3 regions of the Lysinibacillus sp. EB106-09-02-XG168 genome follow, and region 3 is predicted to be linked to each of the others. Evidence: riboswitches for the same ligand, from Rfam matches in the RefSeq annotation. Region 3 holds a riboswitch; each other region holds the start of a gene.

Region 1 (5,379 bases), 1.5 Mb from region 3:
CGGGAGACTCATACATACCATTGATAAGAAACCAATTTTCACTGGAAACCTTGCATCCCCTGAGGCACGCAGCGAGTTAATAACTACAATATTCATTGTTCGCCCTGTTTCAAGGAGAATACTTAATGCTAGGACAGATGCTCCGATGGCAATTACCTCTGGATTATCTGTAAAAACGTGCATAAGTTGCTTACGGAATATCGTTACAACTGCAACCATTGTGATTGTAAAAGCAAAAGCTGCGCGTACACTTGTCCAAAGCTGATGATAAGCTTGATCCTTTTTACCAGCACCGACACTTCGTCCAATAATTATAGCCGTACCTGTCCCGATGGCAATCGCAAATAAGTACGTAAACATCGAAATATTCATGGCATATTGTCTCGCCGCAAGTGTCTCTGCGCCTAAGTAAGTCGCATAATAAAGGAAGACAATCTGACAAAACTGATAAAGCACCTGCTCAAATGCTGACGGTAAGCCTATATTTAATATTTTTTGAATATATTCCTTTGAATACTCGAAATAATATTCTAGCTTCACTCTTACTTCCATGACTTGATACAACAGCCAGAAAAACACAAGAACTGCCAAACCACGGCTTACCACTGAGGAAATAGCTGCACCTTTTACACCTAACTCCGGTAATCCTAAGTTACCAAAGATTAAACCGTAGTTTAAGATAACGTGTAGCACATTCATACCTAGTGATACATACATCGTTTGCTTTGTCCATCCATGTACACGGATAATTGCTGCTAAAGCATTTATAATAGCCTGTAAGAAAATAAAGCTTCCGATGATTACCAAGTAGCTTTGAGCGTATTTAAGCACTTCCCCTTGCAAGTTCATCATGGTCATTAAATGACTTGAAAAGAAGAAAAATAAGATACTCATCATTAGTCCAACAATCAAATTCATCGTAACTGCTAAAGCGGAAATCTTTGCAGCCTCAAAAAATCGCCTTGAACCTAAATATTGAGATACAACAATGGAAGCACCATTACCAACTACCTCAAGTATTAAAATTGCAATATGAATATATTGATTGGCTGCACCAACTCCTGATACAGCATTATCTGATAAAGCACTGAGCATAAAAGTATCAGCTAGTCCCATTAACATAAATAAAAATACTTCTAAAAATATCGGCCATGTTAAATGGAATAAACTTAACCTATCTGTCTCTTTAATATCACTTTCTTTTAATATATCTGCCAATACTTTTCACTTCTCCTAATCGTTTCATAAAGATTTTTACGGGCTGCCCCACTTTCAACTACATTCTTTACCATCTATACAGATAAATTACTGCCCAATCGATTATGCCTCGGCATAATTGCGCCCGGAATCAACTTTGTGCTTAGGCCTACAGATGTTTTTTTGTGCGAAAGCGCAGTTAAAAACCGTATTGTTGTCGCTTCGCTTTCGCACAGTTAAATTGCCACAGGACGTGGCGCTCTTAGACTGAGTTCCTCTATTTCAGCGGATGTTTGGACACCCGCTGAGAGAAGTTAAAAATATATAGTATCTTATCATAGATTTTTAGGCTGTAAAGAATTTTTATAATGAAACACCTAATTATGCCTAGGTATAATGCTTCCATAAGCTTTTTGGTCAATATGAGTTAAAAAATTATGAAAAGATAATACAACGCAAAAAATCCCTTTCACAATTTTATGTGAAAGGGAGTCTTATCATAGTAAACAATAATCCTGCAATTGCTTACGTTTTTCAGTTGTTAACCCAAACTCTTGCTCTAAAAAAGCTGCCTTAGAGCCATATCGGTTATCCATTGCATCAAATGCCGCTTGTAAATAGTCTTCACGAGCAGACATTAAGGCATAAAATTGCTGTAATTCTTGATCGCTATAATCTTGCTGAATTGTTAGAGCCATTCGTTCGACTAAGGGACGTAAATGTACATTTGTATCTAAATAATCCTCCATGATCGTTTCCTCAGGGACATCTAAAGCAAGTAAAATAAGCGCACTACCAATACCTGTTCGATCCTTCCCGACTGCACAATGATGAACAAGCCCTAAATTTTCAGGTTGTTGAATCGTTGCTATTAACTCTTTGAACGAAGCATTATTAAAAGGCATTTGTGCATAAAATTCTCGAAACATCTCCGTGCTTACAACCTTATAAAAATCTTTCCCACCAGCGTTTGTGGGCATCTCAAAAGCATGATTTCCTTTAGCTGGTATTTGAATATAATTGGCATATGGGAATATCGGATTAGGATTATTTTGAGCCTCATGGTTGTCTCGATAATCAAAAATTGTTTTCACACCTAGCGTTTCAAAGCGCTCTTTATCTGATTTCGTCATTTTACCAAGTGCTGCTGAGCGATAAATCAAACCATTCCTAACAGCACGCCCATCTCTCGACTTATAACCACCCATATCCCGAAAATTATAAACTGCCTCAAACGGAATAATATTCATATCAAACTGTTTCACTGACTGCACCCCTCCCTGTTAGCAAGCATACTTATCTCTATTTTATAGAACAACTCGATATAATACCAATTTTCGCACTAGGGAATGTTTTACACTTCTTAGACCAACGAGAGATTTATTTGGGGGTGTTTCTCTATTGGGGCAGAGCTGTTATCCACTTTACTCGTTTTCTTTCCCACCCAAGCGAAGCAGTTATCCTTTTTATCCATCCAAAAAGCTGCCCTTGATAAAGGACAGCTCCAAAATACTATTTTTTAATATCAATTATTTAAATAACTCAGGGTATACTGCTTTTGCGATTAACTCAACAGCTTCCCCAATTCGAGGACCTGGACGATTTGAAATATCAGTATCTATATAATAAACCGCTTTATTTTGAATGGCCGTGATTGAATTCCATCCATCACGAGAAAGAATTTCTTCCGTTGAGTTTTTCACATAGCCTACTGTTGTTAAAATAACATCTGGGTTTTTTGCAATGATATCTTCCTCAGATATTGGTGCCCAGCTTTGGAGATCAGCGAAAACGTTGTTAACGTTTGCAGCATCTAAAATTTCTTGTTGGAATGTACCAGAACCAGCTGTATAGATGTCTGGCTTTGGACTAATTTCTAAATAGATATTTTTCGGTTTTTTCACATCTTTAACTTTCGCTTGGACACCTGCAATTTTAGCTTTAATATCTTCATTTAACTTTTCGCCTTTATCTTTGATGCCCATAACCGTTGCAACTTGTTCAATATCCCCATAAACATCATCAAATGATTTAGCTGATTGAATGGCAAACACTTTAATACCCGCATCTTCGAGACCTTTTAAAGCATTTAAATTTTCTTCATCTTTGCCTCCAGTTGTATAGGCAATAACGACATCTGGCTTTAGGGCTAAAATACGCTCGCTATTGAATGTTGTAGAGGTAGAAACACGCTCAATTTTTTGCGCTTCTTCTGGATACGTATCAAACTCTGTTGCACCTACGATTTTATCGCCAACGCCTAGCGCAAATAAAATCTCTGTATTACTCGGTTGTAATGAAACAATAGTTTTAGGTACTGCATTAAACTCAACTTCTACACCACGGTCATCCTTAACTTTATAGCTAGTAGTTTTCTCAACTTGTTGATCTTCTTTAGAAACAGCATCTTTATTTGTATTCTCTTTCGTGCCACAGCCAACTAATACAAGTGCCAACATCAACACAGAAAGCCATTGTAGCCTAAACATTTTCTTCATTTCATTATTTCTCCTTTTTCTTTTTCATCGGGTATGATTTACTAATAAACGGTATTTCAGCAATACCAGCATGCTGATTCATATAGACAGCCATTACAAAAAATACATTGGCTAGCAATCCTAAATAATCAAAGAGAATAGCTTGTACTTCGCGTTCTTCAGATACTTTGTGCAAAACACGGTATGATTTTTTCGCCTCACTACGGCATAAATGTAATGCAGAAGCTGCCTCTGATCCTTGAGGTAATACAAAGTTTTGTATCTCCTCTTTAACATGACTAACATAAAAATCATAGCGATCACTTAGCCAAGTCAAATCATCTTCGGTTACTGCTAATTTGCCTCGGACTGAGCCATTTACATGGTAAGCCATTGGCAAAATGGTAAGTAAATCATCTGCTACTACCTCTACCGTTTCCTTTTTAACCGCCGCCAATGCTACACCAATATGTGTTGTTAGGCTATCCGTTCGAATTTCAAAATCTACTGTTGATGCCTTTTCACGCATAAATGGGTAACAAGAATAACGTGCATCTTTTTTCAAATCTAAGTCCCCGCTTTCCTTCGTGAAAAATTCTTACCTTATTAACACCACAGCTACATCAGGTGAATTATAAGCGCATAAAAAAACGTTGTTCCCACTCCTAAGGAAACAACGAAAAATAGCATAAATAGTGTCGCATAAATACGACATAGCCTATGTATTTGCCGCATATTCTCTCAGCTTCCGAAGAGTTATCTATACGTTCAAACAAAGGTCGGTCTCCTGGCTTGTACAGTTCACTACGTCCATAAAAAACCTTCCCATCGGATAATTCGACAGTGGTATATCTTTACGACTTCTGTACTTACAGTTGCGGAAACAGCTCCGGTTTTTCACCGAATTCCCGATTATGCTATAGTTCAGCACCTTTATTCTGCAAGAATTATTCACTTGTTATGCAGTTTATCATAGATTGATAGGAAAAAATAGCTGAGGAATTTAGAATAAACAACGATGGATAAAAATCATGCAGGTATGACCATATGCACGTGGATAAATTCACTGCCCCATTGGGTATTCAACCCACTCGTGCAAATATTTGTTATGCCTCATAAATTAAAGCAATTTACTTTTTCATAATGAAAGGATTTGCAAAAAATAGCCATTTCATAACTTTTATCGGATGGCATTTTTATATTTCTTTTTGGATTTAACATCTTTCTCTTCCTCAATTAAACGCTGTGCAATTTCTAGTAGTTTTGGGTCATTTGTTGCATCGAATAGCTTTTTAAAGGATACAATAATATCATATCGTATTAATGTCGGGTGCTTTTCGTCTAAGCATGTTTGATATCTTTTAGCCAAATATGATACGACTAAATCTCTTTGTACCTGCCCCGCTAAGCCTATTTTCCAAATTGCCTGTAAAGTATGCCTCACCGTGACTGTTTCTTCATCATACGTAACTGCCCAAATCTTTAAGAAGTCCTCTAATACTCTTTCTTCAGGATCGCTTTTTGCTGCCAGTGCGCATAAAAATTGTGCAGCACTTGCACGTATATGTCCATTTTTGTATGTAAGAGTTTGAACTAGTTGTTCCCAAACTGAATAGGTCCAATCAACTGGTTCCTGCATAATTTTCAATAATTCTTCGTATGATTTGTATTGAATATCACGGTCACGCTCTGTTAAATTACTAAA
Region 2 (5,379 bases), 1.4 Mb from region 3:
CTTTTCTTCGTTCCACTGCGCTCTACAATAAGCCCTGCGACAAATGCAGCTAATATAAAAGTGACAATGAAACCAAATGTAGGACTTAAAATTTGTCCAAAGCCTCCGCTGAATCGTGCAAATACAGGTGCGCCTGCTAAACCGATGCACATATAAACAGTACAAGCGAGAGCCCCTTTTCTACTACCGAGAATAAGTCCCGCTAAAATAGCAAAAAATGTTTGCAATGTGATCGGTACTCCGCCAACAACCATGAAAGGTACAATGGACGTAATATTAGCTCCTATCATCATTAATGTTGAAAATAGTCCAATGTATGCAATATCTACTGTTCTTAATTTTTGATGTGTATGTTCCGCAACGGTTGTCATTATTTCACCCCTAAAAAGTAAAGTTGATAATAATAGTGTAAAAAAATAAAGTTTTTGTGTCAACTTGATTATTTCTTTTAGTTAACGTAAAGGTGTTTCGTGACTTGATAAATGATTGATAGTATAGACTAACTATTGAAATATATGATAGAATTGTCATAATTTTAAATCATTCGATACTAATGGTGTGACATCTTGTACAATGTGTCACTTAAAAGGGAAATCGGTGCAAATCCGACGCTGTCCCGCAACTGTAACGAGGAGTTCTATGATGATTTAGCCACTGTTTTAGAATGGGAAGGCAATCATAGGTACATTGATTCGAAGCCAGGAGACCTGCCATTTAGTTATTCCTGTAATGCCCACGAGGATGAAAGCGATTACGGACAATAGTAGGAGTAAATCTAACTTTGTTTAATCTCTTTTAGAGGTGTCCAAACACACGCTGAAAGACGCAATTATGCCAGGCATAATTGATTCTAGGGTATTTCCATGCGCATTTGCATGGAATACCCTTTTTTCTTTCATTTATCTTCGTACTGTAAATGTTAGCAAAGTATCAGCTACAGTTACGTCTAGATGAAATTAATGTTTAGTGATTAGGAGTTAATAAACAGATGAATAGAAAATTTATGTTACTTTCAATGACCCTTCTTCTAGTACTTATAATTTCAATGACTATTGCAATTATGGTTGGATCGGTTTCCGTTACACCACTTTATGTATGGAAGGTTATCCTTTCTAAAATTCCTATTATACAAAGCTCAATCGAACAAGATTGGAGTCGTTCACAGGAAATTATCATTTGGCAAATAAGGGCTCCTCGTGTATTACTCGCTGCTATCGTCGGAGCAGGCTTGGCAATTGCAGGAGCAGCTATTCAGGCACTCGTTCGTAATTCAATTGCAGAACCATATATTTTAGGGATTTCTTCTGGAGCGACGGTTGGTGCCACAGCTGTCATCATTTTAGGTGCCTTTTCATTTCTGGGCGTTTATGCTCTTTCCGTATCAGCTTTTTTAGGCTCTCTCACAGCAATGGGGTTAGTTTTTTTCTTATCACATATTGGCGGTAGAGTGTCCGTCTTTCGACTTTTACTTTCAGGGATGGCGGTGTCATTTATTTTATCTGCTATTTCAAATTTTATCTTAATGCTGTCGAAGCAAGAGGGGGGAATGAAGGCAGTCATGTTTTGGATGCTAGGAAGCCTAGCAGGTGCGAAATGGAGTATTCTTGTAATTCCGGCAGTCATTTTTTTTGTAGTATTTGCCTTGTTATGGCTCAACTATCGCAGCTTAAATTTATTACTTCTTGGAGAAGAAGCAGCAGTTACATTAGGGGTTAACTTACAACAATTTCGAATACAGCTTATTTTATTAGTATCATTATTAACGGGTGTGCTAGTTGCTGTAAGTGGCTCAATTGGATTTGTTGGTTTAATCATTCCACATATTGTACGGCTAATTGTAGGTTCAAATCATAAGTATGTCATACCGATTAGCGCATTATTAGGGGGGATCTTTTTAGTTTGGGCAGATGCACTTGCTCGAATATTAATTGCCCCTGAGGAAATGCCGATAGGAATTATCACGGCTTTTTGTGGAGGTCCATTTTTCATTTGGCTGCTACGTCGTAACAATTATTCTTTCGGTGAAGGAGATTAAAAATATATGACATTAGAAGCGAAACAAATATCATTCTCCATTTCTAATGAACGCATATTACATGAAGTAAATGTTCAAATAAAGGACAAGCAATTTGTTGGGTTGATCGGTCCTAATGGTAGTGGGAAGTCAACGCTATTAAAGAATATGTATCGTTTATTAAAACCAGAAAGTGGAACAGTGTTATTAAATGAACAAGATATTCTAAAGCAATCGAGTAAAAACATAGCTAAAAATCTAGCAGTTGTGAGTCAAGAAACACCGGTCTTATTCGATTTTACAGTGCATGATTTAGTGAGTATGGGGAGAACACCTCATAAAAAACTATTGGAGCTTGATCAAGAGCAAGATTTTCAAATCGTAAAGGATGCACTGAAGCAAACGGGTATCGCTCATTTAGAGAAACGTAGCTATAATTCTCTTTCGGGTGGCGAAAAAAAGCGTGTGATGGTTGCCCGTGCTCTTGCTCAGCAAGCACAAGTGCTTATTTTAGATGAGCCAACAAATCATCTAGATATTCAGCATCAATTGCAGCTTATGGATCTAATCCAAACCTTACAATTAACAGTTGTTGCTGCAATCCACGATTTAAACATTGCGGCTATGTATTGCGATCAAATTTATGTTTTACAGCAAGGTCGAATAGTTTGTTTTGGCACGCCAGAAGAAGTACTTACACCGGCATTATTAAAAGATGTATTTGGGGTTTATGCCGATATTCAAACACATCCACTTACAGGTAAGCCATATTTAACGTATATCCCAGAGCAATTCACGAAGGAAGTTAAATGATTGATACATATTGTTATGGAGAGATTTGAAAGTAAAAATGTATATAGAAAAGTGAAAAATTTGTTGTTGCTGTCGCTACGCTTTCGCACAGATAAAACATATGCTGACGCTTCGCTCTCGCTTAGATAAACAATGCTGGGGTTTCTTTTTATCTCTATAAATTGTGGTTGATCTTCGTTACGACTGGGCGACTCCTTGGGGATCAGCAATAGAGTCACGAAGGTTAAAACCATCACACCCTGTGGCAACGCCTCCGTGACTCGCTGCCGCTTCGTTAGCACTACGCTTTTGCGCAAAAAACATCTGTTGGGCCAAAACCCTGGAGCGAGCAAGTAGGGGAACGAAGGCTAAGAGCATCACGTCCTGTGATAACGCCTTCGTGACCAACATCCTGTTGCCCCAAGCGGCTGCTCATCGGACGCCCCCAGGAAGCTCTGCTCTGCGCGAAAGAGAAGCGTCAGCTACAATGTTTGAACTGTGCGAAAGAGAAGCGTCAGCTACAAAGCGCCCAGTCGGAACGGAAATCAACCCCTCGCTTTGCCAATGGGCTATAAGCTTAATGACTCATTTACCTTACTGAGAATTGAAGTTAAATTAAGATACTGCTTTTAAACCTGCTACACCAATGATAATGGCGATGATACTAATAATTCGAGTCAGGTTTTTAGATTCACCGAAGAATATAATATTCACGAGAACAGCCCCAACTGTACCAATACCAATCCACACTACATAGGCAATGCTTAACTGTAGATAGTTAAAGGATGTATATAAAAGCACAAAGGACATACCAAAGCCGCCTACATATATTAATAAATTACGTATAGTTTTGTTCTGACTATAAAAGCGTAAACCTACAACACCGATAATTTCTGAAATTGCGGCTAATAAAACAAGTAACCAGCCCATTATGCATTAGCTCCTTTCTTTTCTTCATACTCTTTTGAAGGATTATCAGCTAAATTAAGACCAATAACACCTAATACTAAAATAAACATGAAAATTCCTTTAATCGTATTAAACTCACCGTCGAAAATAAAAATGTCCATTAATGTAGTACCAATCGCACCGACCCCTGCAAAAGTCGCATAAACTGTGCCAGTAGGTAGGTTTTCACAAGCCTTCGACAAGAAATGAAAATCCAACGCAATTAAGGACACAATAATAATCCAATGCCACCAAGCACTGGCAACATTAAAACCAAATATCCAAAACAACTCAAACAAACTAGTTAATCCAACATAAATCCAATCTTTTTGCATAGTTATTCCTTTCATTTATCCAAGATTATGACTGACAATCAGTCATTTTAGTGTAAAAGAGAACGTCACTTAGGCGTGACGTAAATCGAGTGCATGATGTAAAAAGTTGAGGAGCTCAAGCTTTTGAAGTCTAATTGTTTCTTCTTCAATGTCATCGTACAAATAAATTTGTTCAGCAGCAGATTCTACTAGACCGATGATAAGTTTAGAAGAACGTGTAGTGTTTAAAGATTCGCGTATTGTTCCTTCTTGTTGAGCTTCGTATAAGAAATTATTCATCCATTCGTAATAGGGAGCATATATATTTTCCCATTCTTTCATATGCTCGGTTTGTGTAATACCGGCATAGATAAGTGCAAATACATCTCGATATTCCTCTGTTAGTGAAAAAACAATATCTACTAACTTTTCAAGCCGCTTTGCAAAAGGTGCCTGTGTTGAAATACCATCGTTTATAGCAGCAATAATTTTCTCAACCATAACTTTTGCAATGGCTGGCATAACTGAAAGCCGTGATGGGAAATAAAGATAAAATGTCCCTTGCGCAATACCCGCCGCTTTTACGATATCTGAAACCTTAGTCTTTTCAATTCCTTTTTCACGAAAAACTTCAATTGCAGCTTGAATAATTTTCTCTTCTTTTGACATGGAATCCCTCGCTTTTAGCCTGCTTATTTATTATGTTACAAAATAGCTTAAACAAAGTCAATAAAAAAATGACTGACAATCAGTCATTTTTTCTGTGTATATATGTTTCTTATTTAGGGAACTTTATTCGTGAAAGGATTTGATGAAAAAATGGAAGAGATAAAGATTGCGCAACTAGATCAGCAACAGCTTAAAAGAATTAATGAGTTAGAAAAGAACATTGGAGTGACCTTAGTAGCATATGATTCTTCAACGATGCCATCACAGGGCTCGGGTGCCTTTGAGTCAAATAATAGCACTAACAGCAATCATCCATCATAATTACGAATAAAATGCCTTGCAGCAATGTAGGGTTTTTTTATTTCACTTAAAGAGTGTATAGGGGGTTACAATGATGCAGGATTTCTATGCAGATTTACATATTCATATTGGACGCACTTCAAGTGGACGTGCTGTTAAAATAACTGGCAGTAAAACGTTAACACTAGCGAGAATTTTAGAGATTTCAAGCACAAAAAAGGGACTAGAAATTATCGGGATTATTGATTGTCATTCACCAGAAGTAATGGATGAAATGGAAAAGATGATAGAACAGGGCGAACTGAAGGAGCTGGAACAGGGAGGACTTCGTTTTCAAGAAAC
Region 3 (5,379 bases):
TTTCCTGACGGTCACGATACGCGCTTTTCACAAGTCCAACTGGTGTATCTGGCGAACGATATTCTAATAAAATTCGTTGAGCCTCTACGATTTGTCTCGTACGTCGTCCACTTTTAGGGTTATAAAGTGCAATAACAAAATCTGCCATTGCCGCTGCTTCTACCCGCTTAGCAATTAAATTCCAAGGTGTTAAATGATCACTTAAACTAATGGTACAAGCGTCGTGCATAATAGGAGCACCTAGTAAACTTGCACACGAATTAATAGCAGAAATACCTGGAACAATTTCTACTTCGATACCAGTGGCTTCTGTCCAGCCTAGCTCGATTAATACTTCATAGACTAATCCTGCCATCCCATAAACACCGGCATCACCGCTAGAAATAACCGATACGATACTTCCAGCCTCTGCTTGACGTACCGCTTCCTGTGCACGTGAAACTTCCTCTGTCATACCAGTACTAATAATCGACTTTGCACTAACTAAATCTTGAATAAGCTCAACATAGGTTTTATAACCAATAATCATATGACTTTGTTGTAGTGCCTCTACAGCACGAGTCGTAATATGTTTAAAGTCTCCAGGGCCAAAGCCAACTACGAAAATCTTACCTTTTTGCGCCATTTTGTTACCCCTCTTTCACTTTTTCAATACCTTTAATGGCTGTTGTTTGTGCTGTACGCTGTAAAGATCCTTCACGTAAAGTAAAGACATGCTCATTATGTAAAGATTCATGATTTAAATCTTGTACGAGTGCCTTCGCATGCTCTGTTGTCGGCACACGGTACCAATTTCCTTGAGGATATGCAATGACAACACAAGCATCCTTACACCTACCATTACAGCGAGTCCTTGTCGTATGTATTTCCTTATCAAGTTCCAGTACTTGTATTTCATCACGAATTGCCTGAGTAATGTCCTCAGCATCTTTTTTCATACAGCTACTACCATTGCAAATAAAAAGATGTGTTTTCATTCCCTCTAAATTCCAAGTTGTCATCGTTTTTCTCCCCTCATTTGCTTTTAGGAAAAAGAAAAACCTTTACTCTAGACGAAGAGTAAAGGTTTAGTAGAAGCCAAATAAAAACGAATATATACAGGTACTCGCTCTCGCTTCAACTTCTCCCTCCGAAAAGTTTGCATGCATCATCACATAAGCAGGTTTCCTGACTTAAGCTTCCTTTTACTTTCGCGCCTTCCTAGTTCTCACTAGTGGCATCCGCGATTTCATCAGCTATTACAGTAGCGGGGGCTGTATCGGATTCTCACCGATTTCCCTATTATCTTGAAAATATTCAAGCACTTATGGATGTTTTATATGAAATTATTATTTTTTATAAAATTAAAAACTGTTTCTATCATAGCTTATTTTTTTAAAATTTCAATATTTCTTTCTAAATTTGTGACATTTTCAGTAATTTTTTAATGAAAAATATGACATTCCTTTTCTGTTTATCTGAATTTTCGACATAGACACTCAATTAAAAATTTTTACTTGAAAAGTATAGCATTTATATGGAAAATTATGTTACACTTTGGCATGAAATCACAATTTCATCTTTTTTCGGTGTGAATTGTTCATCAATTCGCTTAAAAGGGAAGCCGGTTTAATTCCGGCGCGGTCCCGCCACTGTAATAGGGAGTTTTATAGATTATGCCACTGTCCAAGGGATGGGAAGGCCTATAAAACGTTGAGCTAAAGCCAGGAGACCTGCCGAAAAATATGTGATCGTTTGAACCTACGAGGATAGGTGTGCGGCTGAGCAAATTAGAATTTTATTTGCATTTTTAGCTATGCACTTTTCCACAATTGGAGAAGTGCTTTTTTGTTTTCGCATCGCATACTAATTCGAACTATTTTAATGTGAGGAGGAGAGGTTTTGAAATTCTCAGGTTGGAAGCTTAGTTATTTCTTATTAGCATTTTTATTCGTGCCAGATCGTGCATTTGCGATGCACATTATGGAGGGCTATTTGCCAATTGAATGGGCGATTTTTTGGTGGGTCTTATCCATTCCATTTATTATTTTAGGATTACGTTCTATTCGTAAAACCATTGATGAAAATCCTGAAACAAAAATGATTTTAGGTCTATCGGGTGCCTTTGCCTTTGTGCTATCAGCTTTAAAAATCCCTTCTGTAACAGGAAGTTGTTCACATCCGACAGGAGTTGGCCTTGGAACAGTTCTTTTTGGACCATTAGTGATGAGTGTTATCGGGACAATCGTATTATTATTTCAATCTCTACTTTTAGCACACGGCGGGCTGACAACTTTAGGTGCTAATGCCTTTTCTATGGCAATTGCTGGTCCTATTATTGCTTATTACGTTTTCCATGGCTCTCAAAAAATGGGACTATCTTTTTCCATCGCCGTCTTTTTAGCAGCAATGCTTGGTGACTTAGGTACATATATTGTCACTTCTGTACAATTAGCTCTTGCCTTCCCTTCTGAGGTTGGAGGCTTTATGGCTTCATTCACAAAGTTTGCTAGCATTTTTGCGTTCACGCAAATTCCTCTTGCTGTTAGTGAAGGTATTTTAACAGTGATCGTTATGAATTTCTTGAAAAAATACAATGTGAGTGAATTAAAAGCTTTACGCGTTTTCTCGGCAAAGGAGGCTCACTAACATGAAAAAAAATTTACTGCTATTAGCAATTGTTGTGTTGTTAGCAATCATACCCCTCTTCATTCAAAAAGGCGCAGATTTTGAAGGTGCTGATGGCGAAGCGGAGGCAGCAATTGGTGAAATAGATGCTAACTACGAGCCTTGGTTTGAAAGCTTATGGGAGCCACCAAGTGGTGAAATAGAAAGCTTATTATTCGCACTCCAAGCTGCTATTGGCGCCGGATTTATTGGCTATTTCATCGGCTTAATGCGCGGTAAACATAAAGAGGGTTAAGCGATGTTACTCATTGATAAGTATGCTTATATGAATAAACTAGCGTCTGTTCATCCGCTAGAAAAAATGACGTTTTCCCTTGGACTGCTTTTATTGTCGCTTATCATGAGAGATGAACGAATCTCACTCATTACTTTTATTGTGATGAGTGCTTTTATCATTTTAGGTGCGAAAATCCCAGCTAAATATTACGCAAAATTACTATTGCTACCCGGATTTTTTTTACTTTCGAGTCTAGCATCCATTTTAATTTCTATAGCGCCATCAACAAGCACGCTTCCTCCAATTATTTGGTCATTTTCTATTCATCATTGGAAAATATTTATTGGCAGTGCGAGCTTAGTGACAGCGCAACAACTTTTTTTCATCGTCCTTGGCAGTATAAGCTGTTTGTATTTTTTAATTCTTACGACATCAGTCCAGTCTATTTGTTATGTCCTGCGACAGTGGCGACTCCCTACCCTATTCGTAGAGCTAGTAGAACTAACGTATCGATTTATTTTTATCTTTTTAGATAGTATGCAAAAAATTCATCTTGCTCAGCAGGCTCGTCTAGGGTACAGCTCTCCTATGCAATGGCTTCGCTCGGTCTCTATACTGATTGCTGCTTTATTTGTCGAGATGTTCCAACGCAGTCGTGAGCTAAACAATGCGATGGAAGCGCGTGGTGGTGAAACTGTCTATTGGCAAGATGATATTATCTATAACAAGAAAAATTGGGTAGGTATTGCTGCTATTTTTATACTCCTCATCATTTATGGAGGTCTTTTCTGATGACTGATTTATACTTTGACTTAACACATTTATCCTACGCTTATGCAGATGGAACTCATGCCTTAACAGATATTACACTTCAAATTCCAAAGGGGAAAAAAATCGTTTTACTTGGTCATAATGGTGCTGGAAAATCAACGTTATTTCAGCATTTAAATGGTATTTTGAAGCCTACCTCTGGAAGTATATCCTTTTGTGGCAATGAACTGAACTATAGTAGAAAAGCATTAAAAGAATTACGCCAACAGGTTGGTATTGTTTTTCAGGATGCAGACAACCAGCTTTTTTCTGGCACAGTTAAGCAGGATATTGCATTTGGTCCTTTGAATCTTGGCTGGACAGCAGAAAAAATTGAAGAGAAAATTGCGTGGGCTGTCGCTCAAACCGAAGTCGATGCATTGCTAGATAAACCGATCCATTTTTTAAGTGTTGGACAGAAAAAACGTGTCGCGATGGCAGGAGTACTTGCAATGGAACCTTCCGTTTTATTATTAGATGAACCGACAGCTGGACTAGATAATTATTATAGCGCACAAGTTTTACAGTATTTAGCTACGCTAGAGAACGGTGAACGAACAATTTTACTAGCTACGCATGATATTCCATTAGCCTATGAATGGGCAGATCAAATAGTTGTGATGGAAGCTGGAAGAATTATTTATAATGGGGATCCAGTTGAAATGTTCTTCCAAGAGGACTTGCTTGAAAGAGCCCATCTTGAACGCCCATGGGTCTTTGAAATAGCCATTGCCTTACAAAAGAAAAATTTATTTGAGAAAAATATTAAAATGCCTCGTTCGAAGAAAGATTTACACAGATTTATTGAGCAGCTTTAAGACAATTTGTCCATAGTTGGTACTCTTCCATTGTGGTTGAATCCCACTACTACTCCAATCTCACAAATCGAGTAAATTTTACCCTTGGTCCTGGGAGGATTTTCGACCTCCCTTCTACATATTTTTATAACGGCTTTGAATATGGTAAAATATAGAATGGTTCTTTTGGAAAAATATATACTTATTACGAAACTTTTCTATCACTCATACGTAATAGTATAGATGTCACAAATATTTGGAACACTCAAGGAGGGAAAACAGTTGAAAAACTGGAAGAAAAAATCAGTTGCTTTAGTAGCATCTGCAGCACTAATGGTTCCTGCTACTTCTGCCTTTGCAGAAGCACCGCAAAAAACAGCAAAGAATCAAGAGTTAGTGAAAGTAGCTAGCAATAAGGATCAATCATCTAAGAATCAAAAAGAATGGGTTAGTCAGGATACTATTATCGTCAAACATTCCGGTCTTGATAAGAATGTGCACAAAAAAATTGGCGCAAAAGTGATTCGCTCTATTCCTTCATTAGGATACGATGTTATCCAAATTAACAAGGGAACAAATTTAGAAAAAGCAGTTTCATATTATGCGAAGCAAAAAGGGGTTAAAAGTGTATCTCCAAGCTATGTGTATCATTCCTTTGGTACAGAAGTAGATCCAAAGAAACAGGATATGTACCATTTGAGTTTACTTCAAATTGATAAAGCACTAGAATTAGCAGGCAAAAATGATGTAAAAGTAGCCGTTATCGATTCTGGTGTAGATTTTAAACATCCCGATTTAAAATCTCAAGTGCTCCCACCATATAATGCTGCAGCACCAGCCAATACTTCTTATCCTGGTGATCATGGAACGCATGTAGCAGGAATTATT

The links. Region 3 has a riboswitch for cobalamin ahead of AC3WSO_RS15340 ((2Fe-2S) ferredoxin domain-containing protein). Riboswitches for the same ligand answer to the same signal wherever they lie in the genome.
Region 1: another riboswitch for cobalamin. It lies ahead of AC3WSO_RS22505 (hypothetical protein); the one in region 3 lies ahead of AC3WSO_RS15340 ((2Fe-2S) ferredoxin domain-containing protein).
Region 2: another riboswitch for cobalamin. It lies ahead of AC3WSO_RS21835 (FecCD family ABC transporter permease); the one in region 3 lies ahead of AC3WSO_RS15340 ((2Fe-2S) ferredoxin domain-containing protein).

The regions. Positions count from the first base shown of each region.
Region 1 covers NZ_JBYTDN010000003.1:4,450,482-4,455,860, forward strand. Annotated here, with positions in the region: gene AC3WSO_RS22490 (MATE family efflux transporter) at 1-1,209, opposite strand, end outside; gene AC3WSO_RS22495 (tyrosine-protein phosphatase) at 1,695-2,462, opposite strand; gene AC3WSO_RS22500 (ABC transporter substrate-binding protein) at 2,727-3,695, opposite strand; gene AC3WSO_RS22505 (hypothetical protein) at 3,700-4,239, opposite strand; cobalamin riboswitch at 4,435-4,624, opposite strand; gene AC3WSO_RS22510 (hypothetical protein) at 4,855-5,379, opposite strand, start outside.
Region 2 covers NZ_JBYTDN010000003.1:4,309,610-4,314,988, reverse strand. Annotated here, with positions in the region: gene AC3WSO_RS21840 (biotin transporter BioY) at 1-371, opposite strand, end outside; cobalamin riboswitch at 538-729, shown strand; gene AC3WSO_RS21835 (FecCD family ABC transporter permease) at 989-2,035, shown strand; gene AC3WSO_RS21830 (heme ABC transporter ATP-binding protein) at 2,042-2,827, shown strand; gene AC3WSO_RS21825 (DMT family transporter) at 3,422-3,736, opposite strand; gene AC3WSO_RS21820 (DMT family transporter) at 3,736-4,089, opposite strand; gene AC3WSO_RS21815 (TetR/AcrR family transcriptional regulator) at 4,159-4,737, opposite strand; gene AC3WSO_RS21810 (hypothetical protein) at 4,888-5,058, shown strand; gene AC3WSO_RS21805 (endonuclease Q family protein) at 5,132-5,379, shown strand, end outside.
Region 3 covers NZ_JBYTDN010000003.1:2,951,183-2,956,561, forward strand. Annotated here, with positions in the region: gene cobJ (precorrin-3B C(17)-methyltransferase) at 1-625, opposite strand, end outside; gene AC3WSO_RS15340 ((2Fe-2S) ferredoxin domain-containing protein) at 630-1,001, opposite strand; cobalamin riboswitch at 1,140-1,323, opposite strand; cobalamin riboswitch at 1,550-1,734, shown strand; gene AC3WSO_RS15345 (energy-coupling factor ABC transporter permease) at 1,882-2,628, shown strand; gene AC3WSO_RS15350 (energy-coupling factor ABC transporter substrate-binding protein) at 2,630-2,902, shown strand; gene cbiQ (cobalt ECF transporter T component CbiQ) at 2,906-3,676, shown strand; gene AC3WSO_RS15360 (energy-coupling factor ABC transporter ATP-binding protein) at 3,676-4,512, shown strand; gene AC3WSO_RS15365 (S8 family peptidase) at 4,774-5,379, shown strand, end outside.